DNA from 4 places in the Streptomyces sp. iso_384 genome. Region 4 is predicted to be linked to each of the others. Evidence: riboswitches for the same ligand, from Rfam matches in the RefSeq annotation. Region 4 holds a riboswitch; each other region holds the start of a gene.
The links. A riboswitch is a leader RNA that binds a small molecule or an ion and turns the genes downstream of it on or off. The one in region 4 is predicted to bind cobalamin.
Positions count from the first base shown of each region.

Region 1: linked by a shared signal. The riboswitch ahead of AC0VY3_RS16265 (ABC transporter substrate-binding protein) and the one ahead of AC0VY3_RS28330 (ribonucleoside-diphosphate reductase subunit alpha) in region 4 are both predicted to bind cobalamin.
Region 2: linked by a shared signal. The riboswitch ahead of metE (5-methyltetrahydropteroyltriglutamate--homocysteine S-methyltransferase) and the one ahead of AC0VY3_RS28330 (ribonucleoside-diphosphate reductase subunit alpha) in region 4 are both predicted to bind cobalamin.
Region 3: linked by a shared signal. The riboswitch ahead of AC0VY3_RS11080 (cobalamin biosynthesis protein) and the one ahead of AC0VY3_RS28330 (ribonucleoside-diphosphate reductase subunit alpha) in region 4 are both predicted to bind cobalamin.

Region 1 covers NZ_JBWBTT010000001.1:3,639,616-3,646,661, reverse strand. Annotated here, with positions in the region: gene AC0VY3_RS16270 (FecCD family ABC transporter permease) at 1-13, opposite strand, end outside; gene AC0VY3_RS16265 (ABC transporter substrate-binding protein) at 10-1,056, opposite strand; cobalamin riboswitch at 1,117-1,303, opposite strand; gene AC0VY3_RS16260 (beta-ketoacyl-[acyl-carrier-protein] synthase family protein) at 1,402-2,625, opposite strand; gene AC0VY3_RS16255 (acyl carrier protein) at 2,622-2,897, opposite strand; gene AC0VY3_RS16250 (acyl-CoA dehydrogenase family protein) at 3,013-5,025, opposite strand; gene AC0VY3_RS16245 (beta-ketoacyl-[acyl-carrier-protein] synthase family protein) at 5,100-6,356, opposite strand; gene AC0VY3_RS16240 (beta-ketoacyl-ACP synthase 3) at 6,340-7,046, opposite strand, start outside.
Region 2 covers NZ_JBWBTT010000001.1:5,034,241-5,041,286, forward strand. Annotated here, with positions in the region: gene AC0VY3_RS22585 (lysine N(6)-hydroxylase/L-ornithine N(5)-oxygenase family protein) at 1-772, opposite strand, end outside; gene AC0VY3_RS22590 (pyridoxal phosphate-dependent decarboxylase family protein) at 843-2,366, opposite strand; gene AC0VY3_RS22595 (Imm49 family immunity protein) at 2,620-3,546, opposite strand; gene metE (5-methyltetrahydropteroyltriglutamate--homocysteine S-methyltransferase) at 3,673-5,997, opposite strand; cobalamin riboswitch at 6,163-6,378, opposite strand; partial or broken gene AC0VY3_RS22605 (MFS transporter) at 6,635-7,045, opposite strand.
Region 3 covers NZ_JBWBTT010000001.1:2,527,062-2,534,107, forward strand. Annotated here, with positions in the region: gene AC0VY3_RS11075 (cobyric acid synthase) at 1-908, opposite strand, end outside; gene AC0VY3_RS11080 (cobalamin biosynthesis protein) at 905-1,900, opposite strand; cobalamin riboswitch at 2,038-2,169, opposite strand; gene AC0VY3_RS11085 (hypothetical protein) at 2,332-2,562, opposite strand; gene AC0VY3_RS11090 (inorganic phosphate transporter) at 2,575-3,840, opposite strand; gene AC0VY3_RS11095 (class II aldolase/adducin family protein) at 4,118-4,777, shown strand; gene AC0VY3_RS11100 (alpha/beta hydrolase) at 4,844-5,971, shown strand; gene AC0VY3_RS11105 (hypothetical protein) at 6,156-7,046, shown strand, end outside.
Region 4 covers NZ_JBWBTT010000001.1:6,336,884-6,343,929, reverse strand. Annotated here, with positions in the region: gene AC0VY3_RS28345 (GlxA family transcriptional regulator) at 1-125, opposite strand, end outside; gene AC0VY3_RS28340 (hypothetical protein) at 207-422, shown strand; gene AC0VY3_RS28335 (ribonucleotide-diphosphate reductase subunit beta) at 447-1,463, opposite strand; gene AC0VY3_RS28330 (ribonucleoside-diphosphate reductase subunit alpha) at 1,463-3,877, opposite strand; cobalamin riboswitch at 4,015-4,168, opposite strand; gene AC0VY3_RS28325 (GNAT family N-acetyltransferase) at 4,202-4,711, opposite strand; gene AC0VY3_RS28320 (hypothetical protein) at 4,711-5,394, opposite strand; gene AC0VY3_RS28315 (YbdD/YjiX family protein) at 5,542-5,745, opposite strand; gene AC0VY3_RS28310 (carbon starvation CstA family protein) at 5,742-7,046, opposite strand, start outside.

The DNA.
Region 1 (7,046 bases), 2.7 Mb from region 4:
TGCTCGCCCTCACCCCGCGAGCCCGAAGTCGCGCAGTCCGGCCGCGACGCGCTCCAGGCCCTCGACGGTCCGGATGGTGGGGTTCATGGCCTGGCCGCTGAGCAGCACGTAACGCCGGTTCTTGACGGCGTCCATCGTCTTGGTGACCGGGTTGGACTCCAGGAACTCGATCTTCTTGTCGGCGCTCTCGGCGGTCTGCGTCGTACGGCTCAGGTCGCCGATGACCAGGACGTCGGGGTTGCGGTCGGCGACGGTCTCCCAGCTGATCTGGGGCCATTCGTCGTGGGTGTCGTCGAAGACGTTCTTCGCGTCGAGCTCCTTGGTGATGACGCCGGGGGCGCCGCAACAGCCCGCGAGGTAGGGGGCCTTGGAGTCGGAGAACCAGTAGAGAAGGGAGGCGTCGGAGGCGTCGACGCCCTCGGTGGCCCGGTCCACGCGGGCCCGGAGCTTCTTCACCAGGGCGTCACCGCGCTCGGGGACGCCGAACACCTGGGCCAGTTCGCGGACTTCCGTGTAGACGCTGTCCATCGTCAGCGGTGCGGTACGGGCTCCGTCGCCGCCGCCGCTGTTGTCCTTGCCGGTGCAGTCGGCGGGCGAGATGTACGTGGGAACGCCGAGCTTCTCGAACTGTTCGCGGGGGGCGACGCCGCCCTTGGCGAGGGTCGAGGCGAAGGAGGCGCTGAGGAAGTCGGGCTCCTTGTCGAGGACCTTCTCCGAGGAGGGCCGGTTCTCCGATATCCGCTCGACCCCGGCGTTGGCCTTCTCCAGGCCCTTCATGACCGGGTCGCTCCAGGTGGCGGTCCCGGCGAGCCGGTCCGCGAGCCCGAGCGAGAGCAGGATCTCGGTCGACCCCTGGTCGACGGAGACGGCCCGCCGGGGCGGGGCCTCCACGGTGACGGTGCGCCCGCAGTTCTCGAGGGTGAGCGGGAAGCCCTCGGTCTTCTTCCCGTCGGCGGCCCCGGTGCTCTCACCCCCGCCGCAGGCGGTCAGCAGGAGGAGCCCCGCCGCGAGCAGGGCGGCGGTACGTATCGGGGCGAGGGTGGCCGTGGACAGCACGAAGGACCTCTGTGTCTCTGGGCCCAGCCGCGGAGCCCGTCGTACGGTTCCCGTGCCCCGGTGCGGGCGCGGGTGCCAGCAGGTCTTCGGACTCGGGTTCGTCCGGGCGGGACGCCTTCCCGGAGCAGGTGGGTGCTCCAGTGGCCGTGGCCCCGCCCGTCCCCCTCACCGCTGCGCGTCAGTTCCGGTCTCGCACCGGATTCCCTGACCCCGTCGCTGGGGTTCGACTGGCCCCGGCAAGCTATCACGCGGCTCCGCGGACCAGGCGCGGTGCGGCGGGCCGCTGGGCGCGGGCCGGTGCGGCGCGGGATCGGCCTGCCGCACCGGCCCGGGCGGACTGCGTCGTTACGGAGCCTGGAGGGCGATCACCGCGTTCTGGCCGCCGAAGCCGAAGGAGTGGCTGACGGCCCGCCGTACCGGCACCTCGCGCGGGGCCTTGGTGACGCAGTCGATGTCGAACCCGGGCGCGGGGGCGTCCAGGTTCGCGATCGGCGGGATCATCCCGTGCTGGAGCGTGAGGATCGTCAGGCCCGCCTCGATGGCGCCGGCCGCGCCCATGCAGTGGCCCAGTACGCCCTTGGGGGCGGTGACGGGCGGCCGGTGCGGATAGGCCCGGCCGATGAGGGCGGCTTCGGTGGCGTCGTTGAGGGGGGTCGACGTCCCGTGCGCGTTGACGTGGTCGACGTCCTCTGGCCGCCAGCCCGCGTCGCGCAGCGCGCCGTCGACGGCCGCCCGCGCCACGTCCCCGGAGGGGTGGGGGCTGGTGGGGTGGTGGGCGTCGGTGGTGGCGCCGGTACCCGCGATCAGGGCCCGGGGGGAGGCGCCTCTGGCCCGGGCGTCCTCGGCCCGCTCCAGGACCATGACGGCCGCGCCCTCGCCCATGACGATCCCGGCCCGGTCCGCGGCGAAGGGCCGGCAGAGGCGGGCGGGGTCGCCGTCCCGCGGTGCCGCCGCGCCGGAGCGGGCGAAGCCGGTCATCGCGACCGGGAACACGATGGACTCGGTGGCCCCGGCGATGGCGATGTCGCAGTGGCCCAGCGTCAGCATGTCCCGGGCCACGGACAGGGCGGTCACCCCGGACGAGCAGGCCGTGCACGGGGCGAGGCTGGGTCCGGTGGCCTTCATCCGGATGGCGATCTCGGCCGCGGGCATGTTCGGGATGGTCAGCAGGATGCCCGAGGGCGAGGTGGCCTCGGGGCCGCGTCGCTCCAGGGCGACGGCCTGTTCGGTGAGTCCGGCGGATCCTCCGCTGCTGGTGCCGACCACGACGGCGACCCGGGCGCCGTCCCACCGCTCGGGGTCGAGCCCGGCGTCGGCGACCGCCTCCCTGGCGGCCAGGACGGCGAACTTGACGTACCGGCCCATCCGGAACGCGGTCCGGCCGCCGACCGCGTCGTCGAGGTCGATGCCGGAGACCGTGCAGGCGAAGTCGACGGCGCAGCCGTGCAGTTCGGGGACGGTGCGGGCGGGCGACTCCCCGGCGCAGACTCCGTCCCAGGTGGTGTCGGTGGTGTGGCCGACCGGGGTGATCATGCCCAGCCCCGTGACGGCGATGGCGGGTCGCTTCATCGGGTGTTGCTCACCGGCACCGTGGCATCGGCCGCCGCGCTGCCGACGGCCGCGTCGATGTACGCGGAGATGTCGGCCAGCGTGGCGTCCTTGTACAGCTTCTCCGAGTCCGCGTCGACGCCCAGCGTCTCCTTGATGATGACGGCGAACTCGGCGACCGCGAGCGAGTCCATCTCCAGGCTGTCCATCGTGGACTCCGGCAGGATCTCGGCGGCGGGCACCTTGAACGTCCCGGTGAGTACCTCGGTGATCTTGGGGTGGATGGTCTTCATGGCGATTCCTCTCATCGGCGTTCCATCGGCATCTGGCCGGCTCGGGTTTTCCCGTACGGCGGATAGCTGAACGCAGCGACCCACCGTCCGAAGTAACTGGATGACTATCTTCCGGTTACGCCTTGGGGCGAACCGATTCGTCTACGCTCACCTGCGGCTTCTCGAACCATCGGGAGAGCATCGAGGTGGTTCCCCAGTACGCCAGTAGGACCCCGCGGGTGCCGAGCGCGGCCACCTTCTCGCGCAGTGGGCGCCTCCTGCTGCCGCAGTTGGGCCGCTTGAATTCCGCCGCGCGGCCCCGGATTCCCGCCCTGCGGCCCCGGTGCCAGGGCCCCTCGGGGTCGTCGTAGACGTCCGCGTAACCGGGTCCGGCGATCGGCCAGTCCGACATCAGGCGCTCGGGAAGGGCGAAGGACCCGACCAGGGCGGGGGTGTGCGCGGCCACGGCGGCGATCGCCCGCTCCACCAGGTCGGGCAGAAAGGTGACCTGATCGGCGGTCAGCCGTCCGGAGGCGAGCAGGTCGCCGCTGTTGCGGGCGATCCACTGGAGTGCGAAGAGCCTGCGCAGCTCGGTCAGCCGCTCGCGCGCCTCACCCTCGGGCAGCGCGGCGACGGCCTCGGCGTACGCTTCGTCCGCCTGCCGGTAGGCGTACGCCTCGACGCCGCGCAGCGCGGCCGGGGAGGCGGCGTTCCAGCGGCCGAGCGGGTCGCCGGGCGGGGCGGCGCTCATCCGCTCCCGGGCACGGGCGAACCAGAGGTTCTCCAGGGCCGCGACGAGCCGGCCGAGGAGGGCCGGGTCGTCGAACTCGCCGGGGCCGCCGTCGGCGTCCGCCTCCCCGGCGGTGGCACTGAACAGCATCTCGGCGGCGGCCTTGGCGTGCACGGCGAGGTTGTCGCCCTCGGCGGTGATCGCGCCCTCGATGCCGGTGAACAGTTCGGTCATGCCGTTGTTCTCCAGGAGCCCCTGGGCGCCGCACCGTTCACGGCATTCGACGATGACGCCGCGCGCCTGCCAGGTGATCCACCCCTTGGCGACGGCCACCAGGCGCTCCGCCTCGTCCCGGTCGGCCTCCGGGGCCGACTCCCAGCGGTCCAGGGCCCTGCGGTGCAGCAGACTCATCGCGTAGACGGTGGCCATCGCCCCGGCCAGCGGCCCGTGATGGGTGCGGTGCGCGTACACCGGCACCTGTTGCGCGGCGCGCGATCCGGAGATCATCCGGTGACCGGCGTAGCGAACGGCGATGGCCAGGGTGACCCGGGCCGAGCCGACCGCGCAGGCGCTCATGGAGAGCTTGCCGGGGGTGACCCGGCCGATGGAGGTGAGGAACCGCCTTCTGCGGTTGGGGATTTCGCTGTGGAAACGTCCGTCGTCGCCGATCCGCCCCTGCTGTCCGGCGAGCATCGCGCCGCGCGGGACGAAGCAGTGGTCGAAGGAGGTCAGACAGTGGTCGACCGGGGAGCCCATCCGGGCGGGCAGCCGCCGCACCCGCACGCCGGGCAGGGCGCGATGGGCGTCGGTGAGCGGGGTGAGGAAGAGGAAGACCCCGCGGTCGGCGCCCTCGGCGAGCAACCGGGCGGCCACCACACCGGACTTGGGGCCTCCGGCGGGACTGGTGTTGGGCATGAACTTCTGCGCCCCGGCATGCGGGGTGTGCAGGACGAAGCCGTCGCGTGCGGGGTCGTACGTCGCGGTCGTCTCGACGGCCGCCGCGTCGTTGCCGTGCGCCACCTCCGTACAGAGGAAGGTGCCGACGCGCCGCAGGGCGAGGAAGTCCGACAAGTCGCGCAGGGTGTCCGCGTCGTGGTCGAGGAGGCTGCCGAGGAAGAGGTTGTAGTGGATGCCCGCCACGGTGGTCAGCGCCGGGTCGACCGGGCCGAGCCATTCGTGCAGGGCGGCCAGCGCCCGGGGGTCGGCCGCCAGTCTCGCGCCGCTGTCGAGCGCGTTGTTGAGGATGCGCATCCGGTGGTAGGAGAGGGCGAGTCGTTCGTCGGGGGTGCCGCCACCGGGGCGGCGAAACGGTTCTGTTGTGAGCAGCCGCCGCCAGAAACCGTGTTCCTGACGGAAGTTCGGTCCGAAGAGCACTGCGGTGAGCAGTTCGTTCGTGGACGGCGGGGCCGCGTCGTTCATCATGACGGTCACAACACAGTAACGATCAAGGAACGGCGAGGACACCCCCCGCCGTCCCGAAATGCCCTCGTTTATCAAGCGCGTTGGAAGGCGAGGGCGACGTTGTGGCCGCCGAAGCCGAAGGAGTGGCTCAGCGCCCGCTCGACCCGCTGGTGACGGGGCTCCTTGGTCACGCAGTCGAGCGGGAAGGCGTCGGGGAGCGCGTCCAGGTTGGCGATCGGCGGAATTGCGGAACGTTCCAGCGTCAGGACGGTCGCCACCGCCTCGATCGCGCCCGCCGCCGCCAGGGTGTGCCCGACGACGCCCTTGGGCGCGGTCACCGGCGGCCGGTGCGGGAAGAGCCGGGAGATGAGAGTGGTCTCCATGGCGTCGTTGAGGGGTGTGGAGGTGCCGTGGGCGTTGATGTGGTCGACATCGCGCGGCGTCCAGCCCGCCTGGTCGAGCGCCGCCTGGACCGCCCGCTGGGCGCCGTGACCGTCGGGAGCCGGGGCGGTGGGGTGGTGGGCGTCCGTGCTGGAACCGGCCCCGGTGAGCAGGGCGCGTGGACGGCCGCCCCGGGCACGGGCCCCGGCCTCGCGCTCCAGGACGAGCATGGCCGCGCCCTCACCGATGACGAAGCCGTCGCGGTCGGCGGCGAACGGGCGGGACGCGGCCGCCGGGTCGCCGGTGCGGGTGGACAGCGCGCCCATCCGGGCGAAGGCGGTGACCACCAGCGGGGTCAGCACCGATTCCGCGCCGCCCGCCACCACCACGTCGCAGCTGCCGCCGAGCAGCAGATCGCGGGCGACGGCGACGGCGGTGGCCCCGGAGGCGCAGGCGGTGGCGGGGGCGAGGCTCGGGCCGCCCGCCTTGAGCGCGATGGCGACCTCGCCCGCCGCCGCGTTGGGGATCATCATCGGGACCAGCAGCGGGGAGACCGCGTCGGGGCCCGAGGCCGCCAGCCTGGCCGCGTTGTCGACGAGCACGGAAACACCACCGACGCCCACGCCGAGCACCACACCGACCCGGCCGCCGTCCCACCGTGCCGGGTCGAGGCCGGCGTCGGCGACGGCCTGCCGGGCTGCCACCAGGGCCAGCTTCACGAACCGGGCCATCCGCCACACCGAGCGGCCGCCCACCGCCGCGTCCAGGTCGATGCCGTCCACCGGACAGGCGAAGTCGACCGGCAGACCGGCCAGCTCCTCGCACCGCCGGGCGGTGGAGTGCCCGGAGCACAGCCCCTCCCAGAAGCTGTGCTCGTCCGCCCCTGCGGGTGTCACCAGACCGACCCCCGTCACCGCGATGGCGGTGCCGGTAGCGGCCTCGGTGCCCTGATCAGCGGGGAGCGACATGCTGTGTTCCTTCCGTAGTTTCCGTGGAAATGGTCTGTGGGGTCCCCGGCCAGCGAAGCGCCGCCGAACCCCAGGTCAGTCCGCCCCCGAAGGCGGTGAGCAGCACCCGGTCGCCGGCGCGGAGGAGGCCCCCGTCCGCCGCGTCGGCCAGGGCCAGCGGGATGGAGGCGGCGCCGGTGTTGCCGACCCGCTCCAGATGGGTGACGCAGCGCTGCGGCGCGATCCCGACCCGGTCGGCGACGGCCCGCAGGATCCGGGCGTTGGCCTGGTGCGGCACGAAGCGGTCGACCTCGGCCGGGTCCCAGCCGACCCGGTCCAGAAGTGTCCGGCAGGAGCCGGTCATCCGCTCGACGGCGTGCTGGTAGACGGTGCCGCCCTGCATCCGGAAGAACCCGTCGCCCGGGCCCGGCGGCTTTCCGCTCGCGCGTGCGCGGGCCCCGCCGCCGGGGACGGTGATCAGCTCGTAGCCGGTGCCGTCGCTGCCCAGGTCGAACGCGAGCAGTTCCCCGGGGTCGCCGGAGCGCCCGGCCGCCACCAGGGCGGCGCCCGCCCCGTCGCCGAAGACGACGCCCGCCGAGCGGTCGGCCGGGTCGAGCCAGGCCGAGTAGACGTCGGCGCCGACCAGCAGGACCCGCCCGTAGAGGCCCGAGGTGACCAGCCCGTGGCAGACGGCCAGTCCGTAGACGAAGC
Region 2 (7,046 bases), 1.3 Mb from region 4:
TGTAGTCGGGGGTGAACTGCTCCAGGCCGATCTTGCTGTACTCCATGGGCGCGAACGCGGGCGTACGGGCCAGCCAGGTCAGCCCCTCCGCCCCCTCTGGCCGGGCCCGCAGCAGGTCCAGCAGGACTTCGGCGCCCGACTGGCCCGAGCCGACGACGGTGATGTGACGGGCGGCCAGCAGCCGGTTCCGCTGGGCGAGGTAGTCCGCGGAATGCAGCACGACGGCAGCCGGATCCTGGACGAGATCCCGCAGTGGCTCCGGGACATACGGTGCCGTGCCGACACCCAGGGCGAGGTTGCGGGCGTGGGTGAGCCCGGTCGACAGGGTCTCCCCGTCCGGGTCCAGCCGGGTGAACTCCACGGCGAACGCGCCCTGTCCGGGATCCCAGGCCACCGTGTCCACGCGGTGGCCGAAGCGGGTGGCGGGGAGTTCGGTGCTCACCCAGCGCAGATAGCTGTCGAACTCGGAGCGGTGGATGTGGAAGCGCTCGGCGAAGTAGAAGGGGAAGAGTCTGCAGCGGATCTTGATGTAATTGAGGTAGGACCAGGGGCTGGTGGGCTCGACCAGGCTCACCAGGTCGGCCAGGAAAGGCACTTGGAGGGTCGCTCCCTCGATGAGCAGCCCGGGGTGCCAGTGGAAGGCGGCGCGCTGTTCGTGGAAGACGGTGCGCAGGCCCGGTACACCGTCGGCGAGCGCGGCGAGCGAGAGGTTGAAGGGCCCCGCCCCCACTCCCAGCAGATCGAGGGGCGACGTGCGCGGTCCGGGCGTCATCGGGTTCCTCCGGCGGGGGTCACGGGGGCGGCGGTAAATCGTCCCGGGCGAGTCGTGCGCATCGTCGACATCATGGCGACAGCCTTTCCGCCCCGGCGGCTTGGGTACCTTCGGCCGCCGAGGCTTCGCTCACAGCACGGCCCGCCGCCGCTGTGACCAGGTCGAGCAGTGGAAGCAGGTCGGCCGTCGCGGCGTTCGGGTGCAGCAGGGTGGCCTTCAGCCACAGGCGGCGCCGGCCGTCGCCGTCCTCCGCCACCGCCCGGCCGAGCACGGCACGTCCCTCGGCGAGCAGAATCCGGCGGACGGCGGCGACCACGGCGTCGCCCGCCTCCTCGGGCAGCGCGTCGGCCACCGTCGGCCGGAACAGCACGGTGCTGATGCCGATCCCGCCGGGCCGGCGGCGCAGTGCGGGTCGCGCGTCGACGGCTTCGCCGAACTCATGGGCCGTCCGCACGCAGTGCTCCACCAGATCGCCGAGTCCCCGGCGGCCGAGCGCCCGGAAGGTGACCGCCATCTTCAGGGCGTCGGGGCGTCGCGTGGTGCGGATCGAGCGGCCCAGCAGGTCCGGGAGTCCGGCCTCGGTGTCGTCGTCGGCGTTGAGGTAGTCGGCGCGCAGGGACAACGGCGTGAGCATTCCGGCGTCCGCGACGGCCAGCACCCCGGCGGCGACCGGCTGCCAGCCGAGTTTGTGCAGGTCGAACGTTACGGAGGCGGCGTGCTCCAGGCCCGCGAGCAGCGGGGCCAGCCGCTCGCTGAACAGCAGCGGCCCCCCGTACGCGGCGTCGACATGGAGCTGGGCCGTGTGCCGTTCGGCGATCCGGGCGATCTCCGGGAGCGGGTCGATGCGCCCCTCGTCGGTGGTCCCTGCGGTGGCGACGACCAGGAGCGGCGCTCCGGCGAGGCCGGTCAGGGCACGGTCGAGGGCGGCCAGGTCGATCACGCCGTCGCGGCAGGCCACGACCGTGGGGGCGGGCAGTCCGAGCATCCAGGCGGCACGGTGGACGCTGTGGTGGGCGTTGGCGCCGGTCACCACCCGCAGCGGTCCGGGCGTCGCCCGTTCCCGGGCGAGGAGGAGGGCGACGAGGTTGGACTCGGTGCCGCCGCTGGTGATGAGCGCGTCGGGGGCGGGGGCCGTCGGGTGGACGAGCTGGGCGATGGCGGCCGTGGTCAGCTCCTCGATCACCCCGGCGGCGGGCGCCTGGTCCCAGGAGTCCATCGAGGGGTTGAGGGCCGCCCCCGCCAGGTCCGCCGCGACCGCCACCGCGAGCGGCGGGCAGTGCAGATGGGCGGCGCAGGCGGGGTCGGCCGGGTCGGCGGCCCCTTCCGCGACCGCGCGGACCACGTCCGCGAGCGCTGCCTCGGCGCCGACGCCCTCCTCCGGCAGCACCGGGGAGCAGAGGGCGCGGGTACTCAGGGCCACGGCCCCGGGTCCTCCGGCGGGCAGCGGGCCGCCCCGGGCCCGGGGTGCGTACTCCAGTGCGTCCAGGACGATCGTGGTGAGGTCCCGCAGCCGCCCGGGCCCGTCCGCACCGCCCGCGAGAAGGCCCGCCCGTACGCCCTGTGCGCCGGGCGCCGACGGCGTACCGGCGCTCACACCCCACGCTCCAGGGGCGGTTCACCGGATGGTGGGAGCTGAGCAGGTGGCATGGCGAAGCCCTTCGGTCAAAGTGCGCGGCGGGTCGGGCGGGAGCGATGTCCGCACGCAGGGCGGTACCGGGGGCGGGAAGAAGATCCACCACCGGACATCCGCTGGTTAGGCTAACCTAACTTCGAGGGGCGCGGGACGGTGGCCCGCCGGGCCATGGAGGCTACTTCGCTTACCAGGAGACCGGGTTGCCGGGCCCTGCCTATGCCGCCCGGCGCAACGCGTCGGTGGTTCCCTGCAGTTCGGGCGGCAGATAGCTGGAGCGGACGCCGAGCTCCCACCCATGCACCTGCACCGCGAGCGCGGCCAGGGCGAGGGCGTCGAGCGGCAGCAGGGTGCGGGGCGCGGGAGCGGGCCCCTGGTTCTCCCGATAGGTGTCGAGCCGGTCCGCCAACGCCGCTTCGAACGCGTGCTGTTCGTCGTCGAGGAGGACGCGCAGCAGTCGCTGATCGGGGGTCGGCGTGCCCGCGGCGTCCAGTGCGGCGGCCGCCCGTTCCCGCTCGTCGGCTGCCGGCCGGCGCAGCGGCACCGTGGGCCAGTGCCGGGGCAGATGGCCCTCCGCCTCGCGCAGGTAGAGGCTGAGTGCGTCCATCGCCACGAGGTCCACCGGGTCCGATGCGGAGGTGAGCGGGGAGTACGGAACGCCCTCGTGGATCGCGGGCGCGTAGTCGTTCCGCAGGAGCAGTCCGATCACCCGCCGCCAGTCCAGCACGAGGCCGCTGACCAGGCAGACGGCGAAGGCGTCGAGCCAGGTCCGCGCGGAGGGGGCGTGCGCTCCCGCGTGGCCGATGGCGGCGCCGAAGGACATGTCCTCGGTGCTGAGCTGCTCGCCGATCAGCGGGAAGGGGATCTCCTGGTCGCCGTCGGGGAAGCAGCTGACGCTCAACTCCCCCAGGCGGCACTCGGCCGCCGTGCGCAGCGCGGCGCGTGCCACATCGTCGAGCGCGGCTCCCTGCCCGGTGCGGGCGGCGACGTGGTCGAGCAGTTCGGCGGCCGCTTCGGCCATGCGCCGCGGGGCCGGGTCGCCGTGGCGCATTCCGTGCCACCGGCCCGCGGTGCGCCCGACGATGCCTTCCGACGCTTCGTCCAGCCGCCGGGCGTCCACCTCATGACACGTCACTTCCCGCACGTACCCCGCCCTTTCGTGATCTTCGATCCGGAAGCGGCACGCTATCAGCGGGCTCGGACATGACCCGGCCCCGACGGGTACGGCCCGGTGCGGGAGCGGCGGTGGCCGCTCCCGCACCGGGCGCGATCACGCCGCTTCGGTGGGCAGCTCCGCGCGGACCTGCCGCGCGGCGGCGACCAGGTTCTCCAGGGAGGCCCGGGTCTCGGGCCAGCCTCGGGTCTTCAGGCCGCAGTCGGGGTTCACCCACAGGCGCCCGGCCGGAATGGCCTCAAGTCCTGTGCGCAGCAGGGCCACTGCCTCCTCGGCGCCGGGAATGCGCGGGGAGTGGATGTCGTAGACGCCGGGTCCGGCCTCGCGGGGATAGCCGTGGGCGGCCAGTTCGCGGGCGACCTGCATGTGGGAGCGGGCCGCCTCCAGGCTGATGACGTCGGCGTCGAGGTCGTCGATGGCCTGGACGATGTCGCCGAACTCCGCGTAGCACATGTGGGTGTGGATCTGGGTGTCCGGCCGCACCCCGGCGGTGGCGAGCCGGAAGGACTCGGTCGCCCACTCCAGGTACGCGGTGTGCTCGGCGGTCCGCAGCGGAAGCGTCTCGCGCAGTGCGGGCTCGTCGACCTGGATGACCGAAGTGCCGCTCGCCTCCAGGTCGTTGACCTCGTCGCGCAGGGCGAGGGCGACCTGGCGGGCGGTGTCGACGAGCGGCTGGTCGTCCCGGACGAAGGACCAGGCGAGCATGGTGACCGGGCCGGTGAGCATGCCCTTGACGGGGCGCTCGGTCAGCGACTGCGCGTACGTGGTCCAGCGCACGGTCATCGGCTCGGGGCGCGAGATGTCGCCCGCGAGGACCGGCGGGCGGACGTAGCGGGTGCCGTAGGACTGCACCCAGCCGTGCTGGGTGGCGAGGTAGCCGGTGAGCTGCTCGGCGAAGTACTGCACCATGTCGTTGCGTTCGGGCTCGCCGTGCACCAGGACGTCGAGTCCGGCCTTCTCCTGGAAGGAGAGGACCTCGCGGATCTCGTCCTTGATCCGGTCCTCGTAGCCGGCCTCGTCGATCCGGCCGGCCCGCAGGTCGGCCCGCGCGGTGCGCAGTTCGGTGGTCTGCGGGAAGGAGCCGATGGTGGTGGTCGGCAGCAGCGGCAGCCCGAGGTGGGCGCGCTGGGCGACGGTGCGTTCGGCATACGGCTGCGAGCGGCGGCCGTCGGCGTCGGTGATGGCCGCCGTACGGGCCCGGACGGCCGGGTCGCGGGTGATGGCGGCATCGGCGCGGGAGGCCAGGTCGGCCCGGTTGGCGGCGAGGTCGGCGGCGATGGCCTCGGTGCCGTCGGACAGACCGCGCGCCAGGACGACGATCTCCTGGGTCTTCTGCTTGGCGAAAGCGAGCCAGCGGGCGACCTGCGGGTCGATGTCGCTCTCCGCCGCGGCGTCCAGCGGGACGTGGAGGAGGGAGCTGGAGGCGGAGACGTCGACGTGGTCCGCCAGGCCGAGGAGCGTGCCGAGGGTGGCGAGCGACTTCTCGTAGTCGTTGATCCAGATGTTGCGGCCGTTGACGACACCGGCGACCAGGCGCTTGCCGGGCAGTCCGCCGGCCGCCGCGAGGTCGTCGAGGTTTCCGGCGCCGGACTCGGTGAGGTCGAGCGCGAGACCGTCGACGGGGGCCTTGGCCAGGACCGGCAGCGCCTCGCCGAGCCGCCCGAAGTAGGAGGCGACCAGCAGCTTCGGCCGGTCGGCGAGTCCGCCGAGCTCGCGGTAGGCGCGGGCCGCGGCGTTCAGCTCGGCCGGGGTGCGGTCCTGGACGAGGGCGGGCTCGTCGAGCTGCACCCATTCCGCGCCGGCCGCCCGGAGGTCGGCGAGGACCTCGGCGTACACGGGGAGCAGCCGGTCCAGCAGGGTCAGCGGCTCGAAGTCCGCGGCCGCACCGGGGGCCGCCTTGGCGAGCAGGAGGTAGGTGACGGGGCCGACGAGCACCGGGCGCGGGGTGTGGCCGAGCGCGAGGGCCTCCTTGAACTCCGCGACCTGCTTGGCGGAGTCGGCGGTGAAGACCGTGTCCGGACCCAACTCGGGCACCAGGTAGTGGTAGTTGGTGTCGAACCACTTCGTCATCTCCAGCGGCGCGACATCCTGCGTGCCGCGGGCCATGGCGAAGTAGCCGTCGAGGGCGTCGGCGCGGACCGCTTCGCGGTGCCGCTCGGGGACAGCGCCGACCATGACGCTGGTGTCCAGGACATGGTCGTAGTACGAGAAATCACCGGTCGGCACCTCGTGGACGCCGGCCTCGGCGAGCTGCTCCCAGGTACCCCGGCGCAGTTCGGCGGCGGTCTGCCGGAGGGTGTCCGCGGTGACGCGGCCCTTCCAGTAGCCCTCGATGGCCTTCTTCAGTTCACGGTTCTGACCCTGGCGGGGGTAGCCGTACACGGTGGCCCGTGCTGCCGCGGCTGCGGGCTTCGCTGTCACGTGACTCTCCTTCGCGAGCGTGTCTGCTGTGCAGATCCCGGAACGGGACGCGGACGCGAAGGGATGACGCATCGGGCGGACGCCGGGACACCTGGAACCGTGTCCGTCCACCTGATGGTTACGCCGACCCGCCCACGAGGTCACCGAGATCTCCGCACGCGAACGGTCGCGTGCGGGCAGCGGGCAGGTCTTCGGACTCGCGGGCACGTCTGCCGGAGGCGGACACCTACTGGCCGTCGCTTCCCAGACCCGGCCGGGCCCAGTGCGTATGACGGCGGTCGTTCCCACTCACCGCTGCGGGGCAGTCCCGGATTCCCACCGGGTTCCCTCTTACGACACCCTGTCTGGCGGACAGGGCGAACCAGCTGCACCGGTCACCCTAAGGGGGCGACCGCCGGGCGCACACCGTAGTTCACACTTCGGACGGTGATGTGAGACACGGGACGGCGGTTTCCGGCCGTCCGCGATCCGCGTCGCCCGAGGACGGTCCGCGTCGCCCGAGGGCGGTCCGGTGCGCCGGCGCGTGCCCGGCAGCAGCGCGCGGGGACCAGCGCAAGCGCGGCCGTCGCGGCGGGCACCAGGAGCGCCGCCCCCATCGCCCCTCCCGCCGCTCCGCCTGTCCGGCCCCGGCGGCGGGCAGCAGACCGGCGGCGGCCGCCACCGCTATGGCGCTGGTCGGCAGGGCGACCGGCAGGCCGAGCCGGTCCGGCGGGTGGACCTGGCGCAGCAGGGCCGGCGTCGTCGGCTGCGACAGGGCTCCGAACACTCCTTGTACGGCGCGCAGCGCGATGGCCCAGCCGACCGATGGCGCCACGGCGATGACCATGGACGCGGCCCCGAAGTCGAGCGATCCGTTCAGGAGCAGGCGGGTGTGGCCGTACCGGTCGCCCAGCCGTCCGGCGAGGACGAGAAGACTCGCCACCGCGAGGGGGTAGGCCGTACTCGTCCACCGCACCTGGGCCAGGGATGGACAGTGTCTACTCGATGGGCGTGGGCGCCACGGGCCTTCCGCGCCCGTACCGCCGTTCGTCACGCGCTCCCTGACCACC
Region 3 (7,046 bases), 3.8 Mb from region 4:
ACCAGGTCCGCGTCGGCCAGCTCATCGGCCCGGTCCACGAAGCGGACGACGACGCCCGGTTCGGCGGCCAGCGCGTCCACGTCCGTGAAGTTGGACATCAACGGCACCGCGCAGACCGCCACCCGCAGCACGTCCTCCCCATGGGGCGGCGCCACCACCGACTCGCGGACCGCGCCGCGCAGGGACACCCGCAGGCCGTCCTCCTCGTCGATGCCGAGCCCGTGGGCGTACGGCAGCACTCCGTACGTCCGCCGCCCGGTCAGACCGTGGAGCATGTCCAGCCCCGGCTCCAGCAGTGAGACGTCGCCCCGGAACTTGTTCACGAGGTAGCCCGCGACCAGCGCCTGGTCCTCGGCGCTCAGCAGCGCCGTCGTGCCGAAGAACGAGGCGAAGACCCCGCCCCGGTCGATGTCCCCGACCACCAGCACAGGGAACCGCGCGGCCCGCGCGATGCCCATGTTCACGATGTCGGTCCGCCGCAGATTGATCTCGGCAGGCGACCCGGCCCCTTCGCAGATCACCGCGTCATGGCTCGCCCGCAGCTGCTCCAGACAGTCCGTGACCGTGCCGAGCAGCGCCTCCTGACGGCCTCCGTGGTACCCCCGGGCGCTCATCTCGCCGACCGGCTTCCCCATCAGGACCACCTGGCTGGACCGATCGCTGCCGGGCTTCAGCAGCACGGGGTTCATCAGGGCCGTCGGCTCCACCCGGGCGGCCTGCGCCTGCATCGCCTGGGCCCGCCCGATCTCCGCGCCCTGGCGGGTCACGAAGGAGTTCAGGGACATGTTCTGCGCCTTGAACGGCGCGACCTTCACGCCCCGGCGCACCAGCCACCGGCAGATGCCCGCCGTGACGACGCTCTTGCCCGCGTCCGATGTGGTTCCCGCGACCAGCAGTCCGCCGCTCATGCCCGTCCCCGCTTCTGTCCTGTCGACGACCGTCCGGCGACCGCACGGCCGGCGGCCACGCGCCCCGCGACCAGCCGGCCCGCCACGCACACCCCGAGGGCCAGCGCGCCCACCCGGCGCGAGAGCCGCACCGCGCGTTCGATGTCCGCGCCCCGCACCTCCCGCCCGGCCGCCCCGTTGAGCACCGGCCGGTGCTCGACGCGCCCCGCGTACGCCAGCGTCCCGCCCAGCCGTACGCCGAGCGCCCCCGCGAACGCGGCCTCGACCGGACCGGCGTTCGGGCTCGGGTGCCGGCCCGCGTCCGCCTTCCAGGCGCGTACGGCCTCCGAGGGCCGTCCGCCCGCCGCGACGGCCAGCGCGGCCGTCAGACGGGCGCCCGGCCACCCCGCGAGGTCGTCCAGGCGGGCCGAGGCCCAGCCGTAGCGGCGGTGGCGGGGCGACTTGTGGCCGACCATCGCGTCCAGCGTGTTCACGGCCCGGAACCCGACGAGCCCGGGCACCCCGCCGATCGCCCCCCACACCAGCGCGCCGACGACCGCGTCCGAGGTGTTCTCGGCGACCGACTCGACGACCGCGCGGGCGATGCCCGGACCGTCCAGGGAGTGCGGATCGCGCCCGCACAGATGCGGCAGCCGCTCCCGGGCCACCTCCAGGTCCCCGGCGGCCAGCGCGCCGCCGACGGCGCGGGCCTCCCGGCCCAGCGACGTACCGCCGACGACGGACCAGGCGGTGGCGGCGGTCAGCGCGACGGCGAGCGCGGGCCGGTCCCGCACGGCGCGTGCGGCCAGCGCGGCTACCCCCACGGCGCCTCCGGCGCACACCAGGGTGTGCAGCGCGCCCCGGCCCCGGTCGTCACGCCACAGCAGGGACTCCACCCGCGCGGCGGCGCGGCCGAATCCGGCGACGGGGTGGCCGCGCCGGGGGTCGCCGAGCAGGGCGTCGGCGATCAGTCCGGCCGTGGCGCCGTACGCGAAGACGCGGTCGGCACGCACGGCTCAGGCCGCCGTGAGCAGAGGCGTTCCGGCACCGGGGCCGTCACTGGGGGGCACAGGATGCGGCACACGGCGGCCGGGCATGGCGTAGGTCCTCACTCAGGGTCCGCGCCCTGGTTCGACGTGACCGGCGACGAGAGTCTCCTGGCTTCCGGATCCGCAGTTCCCCCGGCCTTCCAGCCCGCGTACCGCGAGCCGTGACGTCCGGTGTGGGGGAGTGCTCCCCGGTGACAGTGGCGGGACCGCGCCGGATTCGCACCGGCTTCCTCTGCTGTCGCCGTAAATGGCTCCGGCAGTCCACCACGCCCCGAGAACAGCCGTCAACTCGCTGTTGACCTGCGGGGCTCCCCTGTGGGCGGACGCACACACGGACGCACATCGGGCCGGACACACGAGGTGTGTCCGGCCCGAGGAAGTGCGGTGGAACGGGGTCAGGCGACGATCAGATAGATCCCGTACGAGACCGCCGCCACGCACAGCCCGAAGCAGGCGTACGCGCCGGTGCGCGCCAGCGCCACCGATCCGCCGGAAACGCTGCTTCCGGCCGTGGCGGACTGCTTGGAGAGGGCGACGATGCCCAGGGTGAAGAGGCCGACCAGCGCGACGGTGACCACGAGGCTGACACCGAAGACGGAGGCGAGAGCTGCCCAGTCGATTTTCATGCGGATCTGTCCTTACACCGTGGCCGGCGGCCGGGCCGGGTCGTCGGGCGCCGTGGCCGGAGCCGGGATGGTGGTCATGAGGTCGGAGGCCGGGCCGCCGACGGGCGGCGGCTGGACCGCGGCGATGGCGGTGGTGACGACGCCCTGCGGCTCGTCCTCGCCGACGGCCGCGTCGTTGACGTTGGTGTGGTCGACCGGCTGGCGGCGCGAGGCCAGCCAGATCGCGAAGGAGCCGCCGACGAGCAGGATCGCGGTGACGGTGATGCCCCAGGTGCCCTGCTTGGTCAGGAACTCGGCGCCCGCGCCGACCAGACCCGCGGCCGGCAGGGTCAGACCCCAGGCGACGAACATCCGGGTGGCGGTGGACCAGCGGACCACGCCCCCCTTGCGGCCGAGGCCCGCGCCCATCACGGCACCCGAGCAGGACTGGGTGGTGGAGAGCGAGAAGCCGAGGTGCGAGGAGGCCAGGATGACGGTCGCCGCACTGGTCTGGGCGGCGAAGCCCTGCGGCGGCTTGAGATCCGTCAGGCCGCTGCCCATGGTGCGGATGATGCGCCAGCCGCCGAGGTAGGTGCCGAGCGCGATGGCCACACCGGCGGAGACGATGACCCACATCGGCGGGTTGGAGCCGGGGGCGAGGACGCCGCCGGTGACCAGGGCCAGGGTGATGATGCCCATCGTCTTCTGGGCGTCGTTGGTGCCGTGGGCGAGCGAGACGAGACCGGCGGAGGCGATCTGTCCGGCCCGGTAGCCCTTGGCCGTCGACTTCAGCTGGTTCGGGTCGGTGACGTTCCGGTTGATCCGGTACGTCAGCCGCGTGGCCAGCATCGCGGCGAGGCCGGCCACCAGCGGGGCGGCGATCGCCGGGAGCAGCACCTTGGTGACCACGGTGCCGCCGTTGATCGAGGACCAGCCGGCCGACATGACCGCGGCGCCGATCAGACCGCCGAACAGGGCGTGGGAGGAGCTGGAGGGCAGGCCGACCAGCCAGGTCAGGAGATTCCACAGGATGGCGCCGACGAGCGCCGCGAAGATGACCTCGGTTCTGAGGCCGTCCTCGTTGACAATCCCGCCGGAGATCGTCTTCGCGACCTCCACCGACAGGAACGCGCCGATCAGGTTGAGAACGGCGGACATCGCCACCGCTGTCTTGGGCTTCAGTGCGCCGGTCGAGATGGTGGTGGCCATCGCGTTGGCGGTGTCGTGGAAACCGTTCGTGAAATCGAACACGAGAGCTGTTACGACCACAATCGCAAGCAGCAGCGTGATGTGTTCCATTTACCCAGGCAATCGTTCGACGTCAGTGGCTCGTGGACCGTAGGCAACCTGAGTGAACGGAAGATGAACTGGACAGGGCTTTGCGGTGACCCCAAACGGAGTGGGTCGCTTCCGCTTGTGTGCGGGAGAGGTTGCGGGATGCCTGTGGGGTGCGGCGTGGACTGCCCTTTGCCGCCCGTTGGCGAACATTTTGACCGGCTGTTCGGCGCCCGGAAGAGATCCCCGTCACTGCCCGCGTGACGTTCCGGTTGCGCGCCTTCGCGCCTACGATCGCCCCATGAGCGAGCAGCACCCGGAATCCGTGGCAGAGACCTGGCGGGACGTCGTCGCGACGGCCCGCCGCAGCGCGGCGGACGGCCTGGTCGTGGGTACCTCGGGCAATGTGTCCGCCCGGGTCGGCGATCTGGTCCTGGTGACGCCCAGCGGGGTGCCCTACGACCGGCTCGGACCCCACGACGCGGTCGGCGTCGACCTGGACGGCCGGCAGGTCCTCGGGGAGCTCGGGCCGACCAGCGAACTCCCTCTCCACCTGGCGGTCTACCGCTCCACCGACGCCGCCGCCGTGGTCCACACCCACGCCGTGCACGCCACCGCCGTCTCCACCCTCGTCACCGAGGTGCCGCTGATCCACTACGCGGCCGCCATCCTCGGCGGCCCGGTCCGCGCCGCCGCCTACGCCCGCTACGGCACCCCCGAACTGGCCGACGCCATGCTCGAAGCCCTCCGGGACCGCACCGGCTGTCTGCTCGCCAACCACGGCACCGTCACCTACGGCGACACCCTCGACCAGGCCTACGAACGCACCGCCCAACTGGAGTGGCTGTGCCGCCTCTGGCTCACCGCGAGCTCCGTGCCCGGCCGCACCCCGGCCCTGCTCGACACGGCCCAGCTGGCCGAGGTGACCGAGGCGCTCAAGGGATACGGCCAGCCCGGCTGACCCGCGCCCCGCCCGGACGGCCCCTGTCCGCTGGCAGTTCGTCACCCGCGCCACGACACTGAAGCGGTGCGCCCGGTAACCGCGACGGCAACGGCCGTCACCTCGATCATCGGCGTCGGTGCGGCAGCGGTCGCGGCCGGCCGGTACGCCAGTGGCGTCGCCCTCAAGGCGACGCCCGGACGTCCCCTCCCCGCCGACCGCAGGCTCACCGTGCACGCCACGGCGGCCGGGCAGGTCACCCTGACCCGCTCCTTCTCGGCGCTCCGGCCCGGCACCTGGGGCCTCGCCGGACCCGGCGTCCACGCGGTCGTCGGACCCGTCGTCGACGGGGCCTCCCAGGCCGCCGACACGGTCGTGCGGAGACTGGAGAGCGTCGGCCAGGGGCTCCTCGAACCCGGCGCGAAGGTCCGCCTCACCCCCGCGCTGTACGGCGGCGACCCGGGCAGCGACCTCGGCCTGGACCACCAGGAGGCCGAGATCCCCGGCGAGCTGGGCATCCTGCCCGCCTGGTACGTCCCCGGCGCACGCGACACCTGGATCATCACCGTGCACGGTCTCGGCGCCACCCGGACCCATCCCATGAACCTCATGGGCTTCCTGCACGCACAGCGCTTCCCGATCCTCGACTTCGCCTACCGGGGCGACCCCGGAGCCCCGCGCCCCGCCGACGGCCTCGGCCACTTCGGCGCCTCCGAATGGCGCGACCTCGACGCCGCCATCCGCCACGCCCTGCGCCACGGAGCGCGGAACGTCATCGTCCACGGCTGGTCCACCGGCGCCACCATGGCCCTGTACGCCGCCGTCGAGTCACCGCTCCGCGACCGGATCAGCGGCCTCGTCCTCGACTCGCCGGTCCTCGACTGGCCGGTCACCCTGCGCGCCCTGGCCGCGGCCCGCGGCGTCCCGGCCGCCCTGCTGCCGCTCGCCGTCCGCGCCGCCCAGGGCCGGACCGGGATGAGCGCCGCCCCGGTGCTGGAGACCTCGGCGGTGGCCTCGCTGCGCACCCCGACCCTGATCCTGCACGGCCCCGACGACACCATCGCCCCCTGGGGGCCCTCCCGGGAGCTCGCCGCCCGCAGCCCGGATCTGGTCAGCCTGCACGCCGTGGCGCAGGCTCCGCATGCGTCGATGTGGAACGCCGACCCGGCCCGCTACGAAGAGACCCTGCGGCGCTTCCTCACGCCCCTGATGTGAGCCGATGGGGTGAACTCTCCCCCTTGCCATCGCGCCGGGGGAACCTTTCACGTACCGGTGAAACGCCTTCCGTTTGGGCTTTCGGGCCGTCAGGGGCAAGACTGCTCCCGTGACGTCCCGTACTCCGCGCGACTCCAGGCTGCGACTTGTCCGCCCGCGACCCCTTGCCACCGCCCGCAAGGCCGTGACCACCCGGCGCACCAGGCCGGCTCCCCGGCCCCCCGAGGGCACCCCGCCCCGCACGGAACTGGCACGCCAGGCCAGGGCCGTGCTCGCCGACGCCGTACGCATCGCCCACTGGGCCGCCGACACCCCGGGGCCGGGCACCGCCGCCCCGCTCGCGGCCCACGCCCTCGAACGGGCGGCCACCGCTCTGGAGCTCTCCCCGGCGCAGGTCCGCGCGGGTTGGGACCGGGCCCGGCTGGCCGGACTCATCGAGCTGCACGGTGACACCGCCCGCCCCGGCTGGCGGCTGCGCGCCTGGGACCGGGACGACTCCGCCGTGCTGCGCGGCTGGGTGGCGCTCTTCGACGCCTGGTCGCTCGTCCACGCCGCGCCCGAGGGCATCGAGGCGGGCCCGGTCGCCGAAGCCGTCGAGGCCGTGCCCCAGGTGCTCTCGCTCCTCCAGCTCTCCGCGGGCCCCGTCACCGTCCCCGCCCTGCTGGACCTCCTCGGCCAGCGCGTCGCCGAACTCCAGGAGGAGCGCTGCGAAGTGCCCCTCGGCCCCGGCAGAACCGCGCCCGCCGCCCCGGAGACGGCCGCGAGTGCTCTGAGCGCGGCCGGACCCGCCCGCAGCGCCGACCTCAACGCCCTGCTGCTCGACTGGGCCCTGGAGGGCCTCGCCGCCGTCGGGGCGCTGACCCTCGGCAGAGGGCAGGCCACCCTCACCCCGCTCGGCAACTGGGCGGTCTGGGTCAAGCTGGAACAGATCTGCGTCGCCGCCCAGAGCCCGGCCGGCAACATCGAGCAGTCCGCCGCCGACATGCTCCTCGGCTGCGCCCGGCTCACCCCCGGGCCGGCCCGCGACGAATACCGCGCCTGGCTCGCCGCCCGCACGGTCGGCAGCGCCGTCGCC
Region 4 (7,046 bases):
ACCACCGCGAAGTCGTGCACCGGCAGGCCCTCGTCGCTGCGGTCCAGGCCGAACACCTCGCACAGGACGCCGAGTTCGAAGGGGTGGACCTCGTCGAGGAGGAGGGCGGCGACATTGGTCAGCATGGAGCAAGTGTGGCAGCTATTTGATGTCTCATGGCAGTCCTGCCACTGATGTTTCTTGTCCGGGCGGGCCAGAGTAGAGGCATGAACACATTCCTGAACTACCTGGTCGTAGCCGCACTTTTCGCCCTCGTCCTCGCGCCCGTCGCCCTCGGCTCCGCCCGCGAACGCCGGATCGACCGCCAGCTGCGGGAGGCGGAACGCGGTCGGCGGGCCGCCGGACCCCCGGAAGCGGAAAGCGCCGCGCGGCCTGTTGCAGCCACGCGGCGCCTTCACCTCAGGAGTTGGGCCAGGGTCTGAGCAACCCCGTCGGTCCCGTCGGGTCTAGAAGTCGTCGTCGAACCCGACCGAGCCCTCGACGGCCACCTGGTAGGCGGACGGGCGGCGCTCGAAGAAGTTCGTCAGCTCCTGGACGCCCTGGAGCTCCATGAAGGAGAACGGGTTCTCCGAGCCGTACACCGTCGGGAAGCCGAGGCGGGCGAGCCGCTGGTCGGCGACGCACTCCAGGTACTGGCGCATCGACTCGGTGTTCATGCCCGGCAGGCCCTCGCCGCACAGGTCGCGGCCGAACTGCAGCTCCGCCTCGACCGCCTCCTTCAGCATGTCGGTGACCTGCTGCTGGAGCGCGTCGTCGAAGAGCTCCGGCTCCTCCTTGCGGACGGTGTCCACGACCTCGAACGCGAAGTTCATGTGCATCGTCTCGTCACGGAACACCCAGTTGGTGCCCGTGGCGAGACCGTGCAGCAGACCGCGCGAGCGGAACCAGTACACGTAGGCGAACGCACCGTAGAAGAACAGGCCCTCGATGCACGCCGCGAAGCAGATCAGGTTCAGCAGGAAGCGACGGCGGTCGGCCTTCGTCTCCAGCCGGTCGATCTTCTCGACCGAGTCCATCCACTTGAAGCAGAACTGCGCCTTCTCCCGGATCGAGGGGATCTCCTCGACCGCGTCGAACGCCGCCGCCCGGTCGTCCGGGTCGGGCAGATAGGTGTCCAGCAGCGTCAGATAGAACTGGACGTGCACGGCCTCCTCGAAGAGCTGCCGCGACAGGTACAGCCGCGCCTCGGGGGAGTTGATGTGCTTGTACAGCGTCAGCACGAGGTTGTTGGAGACGATCGAGTCACCGGTCGCGAAGAACGCCACCAGCCGGCCGATCATGTGCTGCTCACCCGGCGACAGCTTGGCGAGGTCGGCGACGTCCGAGTGGAGGTCGACCTCCTCGACGGTCCAGGTGTTCTTGATCGCGTCCCGGTAGCGCTCGTAGAAGTCCGGGTAGCGCATGGGACGCAGGGTCAGCTCGAATCCCGGGTCGAGCAGGTTCTTCTCTTCGTTCGTGCTCATTACTGGCAGGCCTCGCAGGACTCGGGGTTTTCGAGAGAGCAGGCGATGGCGTCCGCGTCGGGAGCCGAAGCCTGCTGTACGGGAATGGGGGCGGCGGCCGCCGCCTGCCCGGACGCGGCACGGGCGATCCGGGTCGCCGGGCGCGAACGCAGGTAGTACGTCGTCTTCAGCCCCTGCTTCCAGGCGTACGCGTACATCGAGGAGAGCTTGCCGATCGTCGGCGTCTCCAGGAACAGGTTGAGCGACTGGCTCTGGTCGAGGAACGGCGTACGGGCCGCCGCCATGTCGATCAGACCGCGCTGCGGGATCTCCCACGCCGTGCGGTACAGCGCCCGCACGTCCTCGGGGATCCAGGCGAAGCCCTGCACGGAGCCGCTGGCCTCGCGCAGCGCCTCACGGGTGCGGGCGTCCCACACGCCGAGCTTCTTCAGCTCGTCCACCAGGTAGGCGTTCACCTGGAGGAACTCACCGCTGAGCGTCTCGCGCTTGAACAGGTTGGAGACCTGCGGCTCGATGCACTCGTACACCCCGGCGATCGAGGCGATCGTCGCGGTCGGCGCGATGGCGAGCAGCAGCGAGTTGCGCATGCCGGTCTTCGCGACCCGGGCGCGCAGCGCGTCCCAGCGCTCCGGCCAGTTCAGCTCGGTGTCGTAGTGGTCGGGGTGCAGCACCCCGCGCGCGGCACGCGTCTCCGACCACGCGGGCAGCGGGCCGGAGCGCTCGGCGAGGTCGCAGGACGCCTCGTACGCGGCCAGCATGATGCGCTCGGAGATCTTCGTGGAGAGCGCGCGGGCCTCGGGCGAGTCGAACGGCAGGCGCAGCTGGAAGAAGACGTCCTGGAGGCCCATCGCACCCAGGCCGACCGGCCGCCAGCGGGAGTTGGAGCGCCCGGCCTGCTCGGTCGGGTAGAAGTTGATGTCGACGACCCGGTCCAGGAAGGTCACGGCCGTCCGCACGGTGGCGTCCAGGCGTTCCCAGTCGATCGAGCCGTTCGCCACGAAGGCGCCCAGGTTGACCGAGCCCAGGTTGCAGACGGCCGTCTCGCCGTCGTCGGTGACCTCGAGGATCTCCGTGCACAGGTTCGAGGAGTGCACGACCCGGCCCGGCTCGGCGGTCTGGTTCGCGGTCCGGTTGGAGGCGTCCTTGAACGTCATCCAGCCCTGACCGGTCTGCGCGAGGGTCCGCATCATCCGGCCGTACAGCTCACGCGCCGGAATCGTCCTGCGGGCCAGACCCTTGGCCTCGGCCCCGCGGTAGGCCGCGTCGAACGCGTCGCCCCACAGGTCGACCAGCTCGGGCACGTCCGCCGGGGAGAACAGCGACCACTCGGTGTCCGCGTCGACCCGGCGCATGAACTCGTCCGGGATCCAGTGCGCCAGGTTCAGGTTGTGCGTACGCCGCTGGTCCTCACCGGTGTTGTCGCGGAGCTCCAGGAACTCCTCGATGTCCGCGTGCCAGGTCTCCAGGTAGACCGCCGCCGCGCCCTTGCGCCGGCCGCCCTGGTTCACCGCCGCGACGGAGGCGTCCAGCGTCTTGAGGAACGGCACGATGCCGTTGGAGTGCCCGTTGGTGCCCCGGATCAGCGAACCCCGGGCACGGATGCGGGAGTACGACAGACCGATGCCGCCCGCGTGCTTGGAGAGCCGCGCCACCTGGTGGTAGCGGTCGTAGATCGAGTCCAGCTCGTCCTTCGGCGAGTCCAGCAGATAGCAGGAGGACATCTGCGGGTGTCGCGTACCGGAGTTGAAGAGCGTGGGGGAGGAGGGGAGGTAGTCCAGCTTGCTCATCAGCCCGTAGAGCGCGGCGACCTCGTCCAGCGCCCGCACCGACTCGTCCTCGGCGAGGCCCGCGGCCACGCGCAGCATGAAGTGCTGCGGGGTCTCGATGACCTCGCGGGTGAGCGGGTGGCGCAGGAGGTAACGGCTGTGCAGCGTCCGCAGACCGAAGTAGCCGAAGCGGTCGTCGGCGCCGTCCGCCAGGGCCTGCTCGACGAGCTTGTCGAGCGCGTCCGCGTGCAGCGCCACGAACGCGGCGGTGCGGTCGGCGATCAGGCCCTCGCGGTGCCCGACGGCGACCGAGGCGGAGAAGGACGTCGCGCCCTGCCCCGCGGCCTCGTCCGCGATCGTGCGGGTCAGCAGCCGGGCGGCGAGCCGGGAGTACGCCGGGTCCTCGGAGATCAGCCCCGCGGCGGCCTCGGTGGCCAGCGAGCGCAACTCGGCCTCGTCGGAACGGGCGTTGCGCCCGCGCAGCGCGGCGGCGGCGACCCGGCCGGGGTCGGTGTCGGGCAGATCGACGGTGAGGTCGGTCAGGGTCCGCAGCAAAGCGGTCCCGGGTCCGTCGTTCGGGGCGTTCCCGGCCGTGGTGGACTCGGCGGATTCGGTGGCTGAAACCGGATCGGCGGGCGCGATGGTCACTGGGCTTTCCCTCGCTCGGCAGGGGGCCGGCAGCAGGCGGGGAAGCCGGGCAGCGCGAAGCCCGGGGCAGGGCAGCACAGCTGACGGCGTCCACCGGCCTATCCGCGAGGCCCGGACGTCTGGCATCCGGTTCGGTCGATCCGGACGCGCTGTCGGCAGGTCATCGGACTTCAGGTGTGCAAAAACACACTGATCACACCGTTGCGGGACAGTTCCGGATTCGCACCGGATTCCCCTGCGACGACAGCGAGGTCGAGCATACATGTGGGGGCCGCCAGATGCTGCGGCCCCCACATGTTGTGTCGCGTCGATTCAATACGCCCCTCAGGACGCCGCCTCCAGCCCCAGCCGGAAGGTCATGAGCCGCAGGCCCGGCACCGGCTCCCAGTCCCGTTCAGGGGTCCGCAGAAAGCCGAGCCGACGGTAGATCCTGTGGGCCGCGAGCATGGCCGGCTGCGTCGACAGCACCAGTGCCCGGACAGCCTCCGTCGACCGGGCCCGCTCGATGCACGCCCGCACGAGAGCCTCTCCCACGCCCCGTCCGCGCCCCGCGCGGGCCACGGCCAGCATCCGGAATTCGGCCTCGCCCGGACCGGCGATGTCGCGCCACGGAGTGCCGGGAGCGGCATACGTCACGCCGCCGAGCACCGTCCCGTCCGCGTCGAGCGCGACCAGCACCTCCGCCTCGGCCGCCCGTCGTTCCACCGCCCGCAGCTGGAGCAGATACGGGTCCTGCGGGCCGTCCAGCAGATCATCACCGAGATACGCCTCGGCGATGATCCCGCCGAGCGCGGCGTACTCGGCGGGTTCCGCCACCCTGATCGTCAGATCCATCAGCCACTCGCTCCCACATCGTTGTTCGGCGCGCCGTCGCCCACCGGCGGCAGATCGCCGCGCTCGACCGGCTGCCGCCCGGCGGCCTCCCCGGCCGGCGGCAGCACCCGGTCCAGTTCCCGGTCGTCGGCTCGGTGGGCGGCCCGCGCCGCCGAACGCAGCGTCGCCCGGTCCACCTTGTCGCGCGGCCCGCTCACCGTGACCACGAGTCCGCCCTGTTCCCAGGCGTACGCATGGCCCGACTCCGTGGCCCGGTACCACTGTTCGCCGTCCCGCTCGCACGTCACCAGGGGCTCCTGACCGCTCGCGGCCGCGGCCCCCTCCGCACAGTCGGCCTCGGCGCGCGGGCGGCGCTCCACCGACAGCTGGAGCGTTCCGCCGTCCGGCGCGCTGTAGGAGCTGCTGAACCCGTCGTCACCGAGCGCCCCGACCGACTGGCGTACCAGGGCGTAGCCCGCGGCCTCGGTCACCCACACCTGCTCCGCGACGAGCTGCGCGGCGCTCGCCCGTGCCTCCAGATCCGCCCGGTCCGGCGCCGGACCGTCCGAGGAACTCCGGCCCGCCGCCATCGTGTCGGGCGCCGGCTCGGTGCCGCAGCCCGTCGCCGTCAGGGTCAGTGCCAGCGTCAGCGGCAGGGTCAGGAGGAGGGGCCGGAGCCGGGGCGACCGGGAGCGCGATGTCATGGGCACATCTTTTCGTACGGTGAGGGGTCCGCGCACCGGGTAATCGAACGGTGGACGGACACCGGAACGACCTCCGGGCCGCCGCCCGCTCCATCGAGGGAGGGGCGACGGCCCGGGATCCAGGGCCCGCTGACCGGCCGGTGGTGCTCAGCAGCAGCGGAAGCCCTCGCGCGGATCGGCCTCGCGGGCGTCCGTGCGGCTGCGCTCGAACGCGCGGCGGGTCATCACCGGGGCGTCCGGATCGTGCGTTCTCGCGTGTGCCACATAGCGGTCGTACGTGGACTCGCCGGTCAGCTCACGGACGTACCAGCGGATCCGTCCCGCCACCCGCCGGACGTCCGCGACGGTCATGTCGGACTCCCCGTTCCCGCGGGCTCCTTGCGGAGGCCGCCCTCGGGGCCGAGGCCGGCGGCGGCCAGTTCGGCCTTCTCCTCCGGGGTCGCGATGAGCGAGGCCGGGGCGACGAGCTTGGACTCGACGTACGGCGTCTCGTGGAGCTTGACGCTCTCCGGGTCGCGGATGGCCTTGTAGCAGACCCGCCCGGCGTCCACGAGCACCACGATGATGAGGAGCGCGAAGAGCGCGCTCAGCACCCCGTCGACGGTGGAGTTGGTGACGACGGTCCGCATGTCGTCCATGTTCTTCGCGGGGGCCAGCACCTCGCCCGCGTCGATGCCCGCCTGGTACTTGTCACGCTGGGCGAAGAAGCCGATCTTCACGTCCTCGGAGAAGATCTTCTGCCAGCTCGCGGTGAGGGTGACCGCCACGTCCCAGGCGAGCGGGACCGCGGTGACCCAGGCCCACTTCAGCCGGCCGGACTTGACGAGCAGCGTGGTGCAGACGGCCAGCGCGACGGCGGCCAGCAGCTGGTTGGCGATGCCGAAGAGCGGGAAGAGCTGGTTGATGCCGCCCAGCGGGTCGTGCACACCGACCCAGAGGAAGTAGCCCCAGCCGCCGACCACGACGGCGCTGGCGAACCAGACGCCCGGCTTCCAGCTGACCTCGCGGAACGGCTTGTAGGCGTTGCCCAGCATGTCCTGGAGCATGAAGCGCCCGACCCGGGTGCCGGCGTCCACGGTGGTCAGGATGAAGAGCGCCTCGAACATGATGGCGAAGTGGTACCAGAACGCCTTCATCGCGGTCCCGCCGACCACCGCGGAGAAGATCTCCGACATGCCGAGCGCGAAGGTGGGCGCGCCACCGGTCCGGGAGAGCAGGCTCGCCTCCTCGACGTCCTTGGCGGCCTGGGCCAGGGCGTCCGGGGTGATGGTGAAGCCGAAGTTGGCCACGGCCTGGGAGGCGGACTGGACGCTGTCGCCGATCACGCCGGCGGGCGCGTTGATGGCGAAGTAGAGCCCGGGGTCGATGATGCAGGCGGCGATCATCGCCATGATCGCCACGAACGACTCGACCAGCATGGCGCCGTAGCCGATCATCCTGATCTGCGTCTCCTTCTGGACCATCTTCGGCGTGGTGCCGGAGGAGACCAGGGAGTGGAAGCCGGAGAGCGCGCCGCAGGCGATGGTGATGAAGACGAACGGGAACATCGAGCCGGCGAAGACCGGGCCCGAGCCGCTGGAGGCGAAGTCGGTGACCGCGGGCATCTTCAGGGTCGGCAGGGCGACGACCACGCCCAGGGCCAGCAGCCCGAT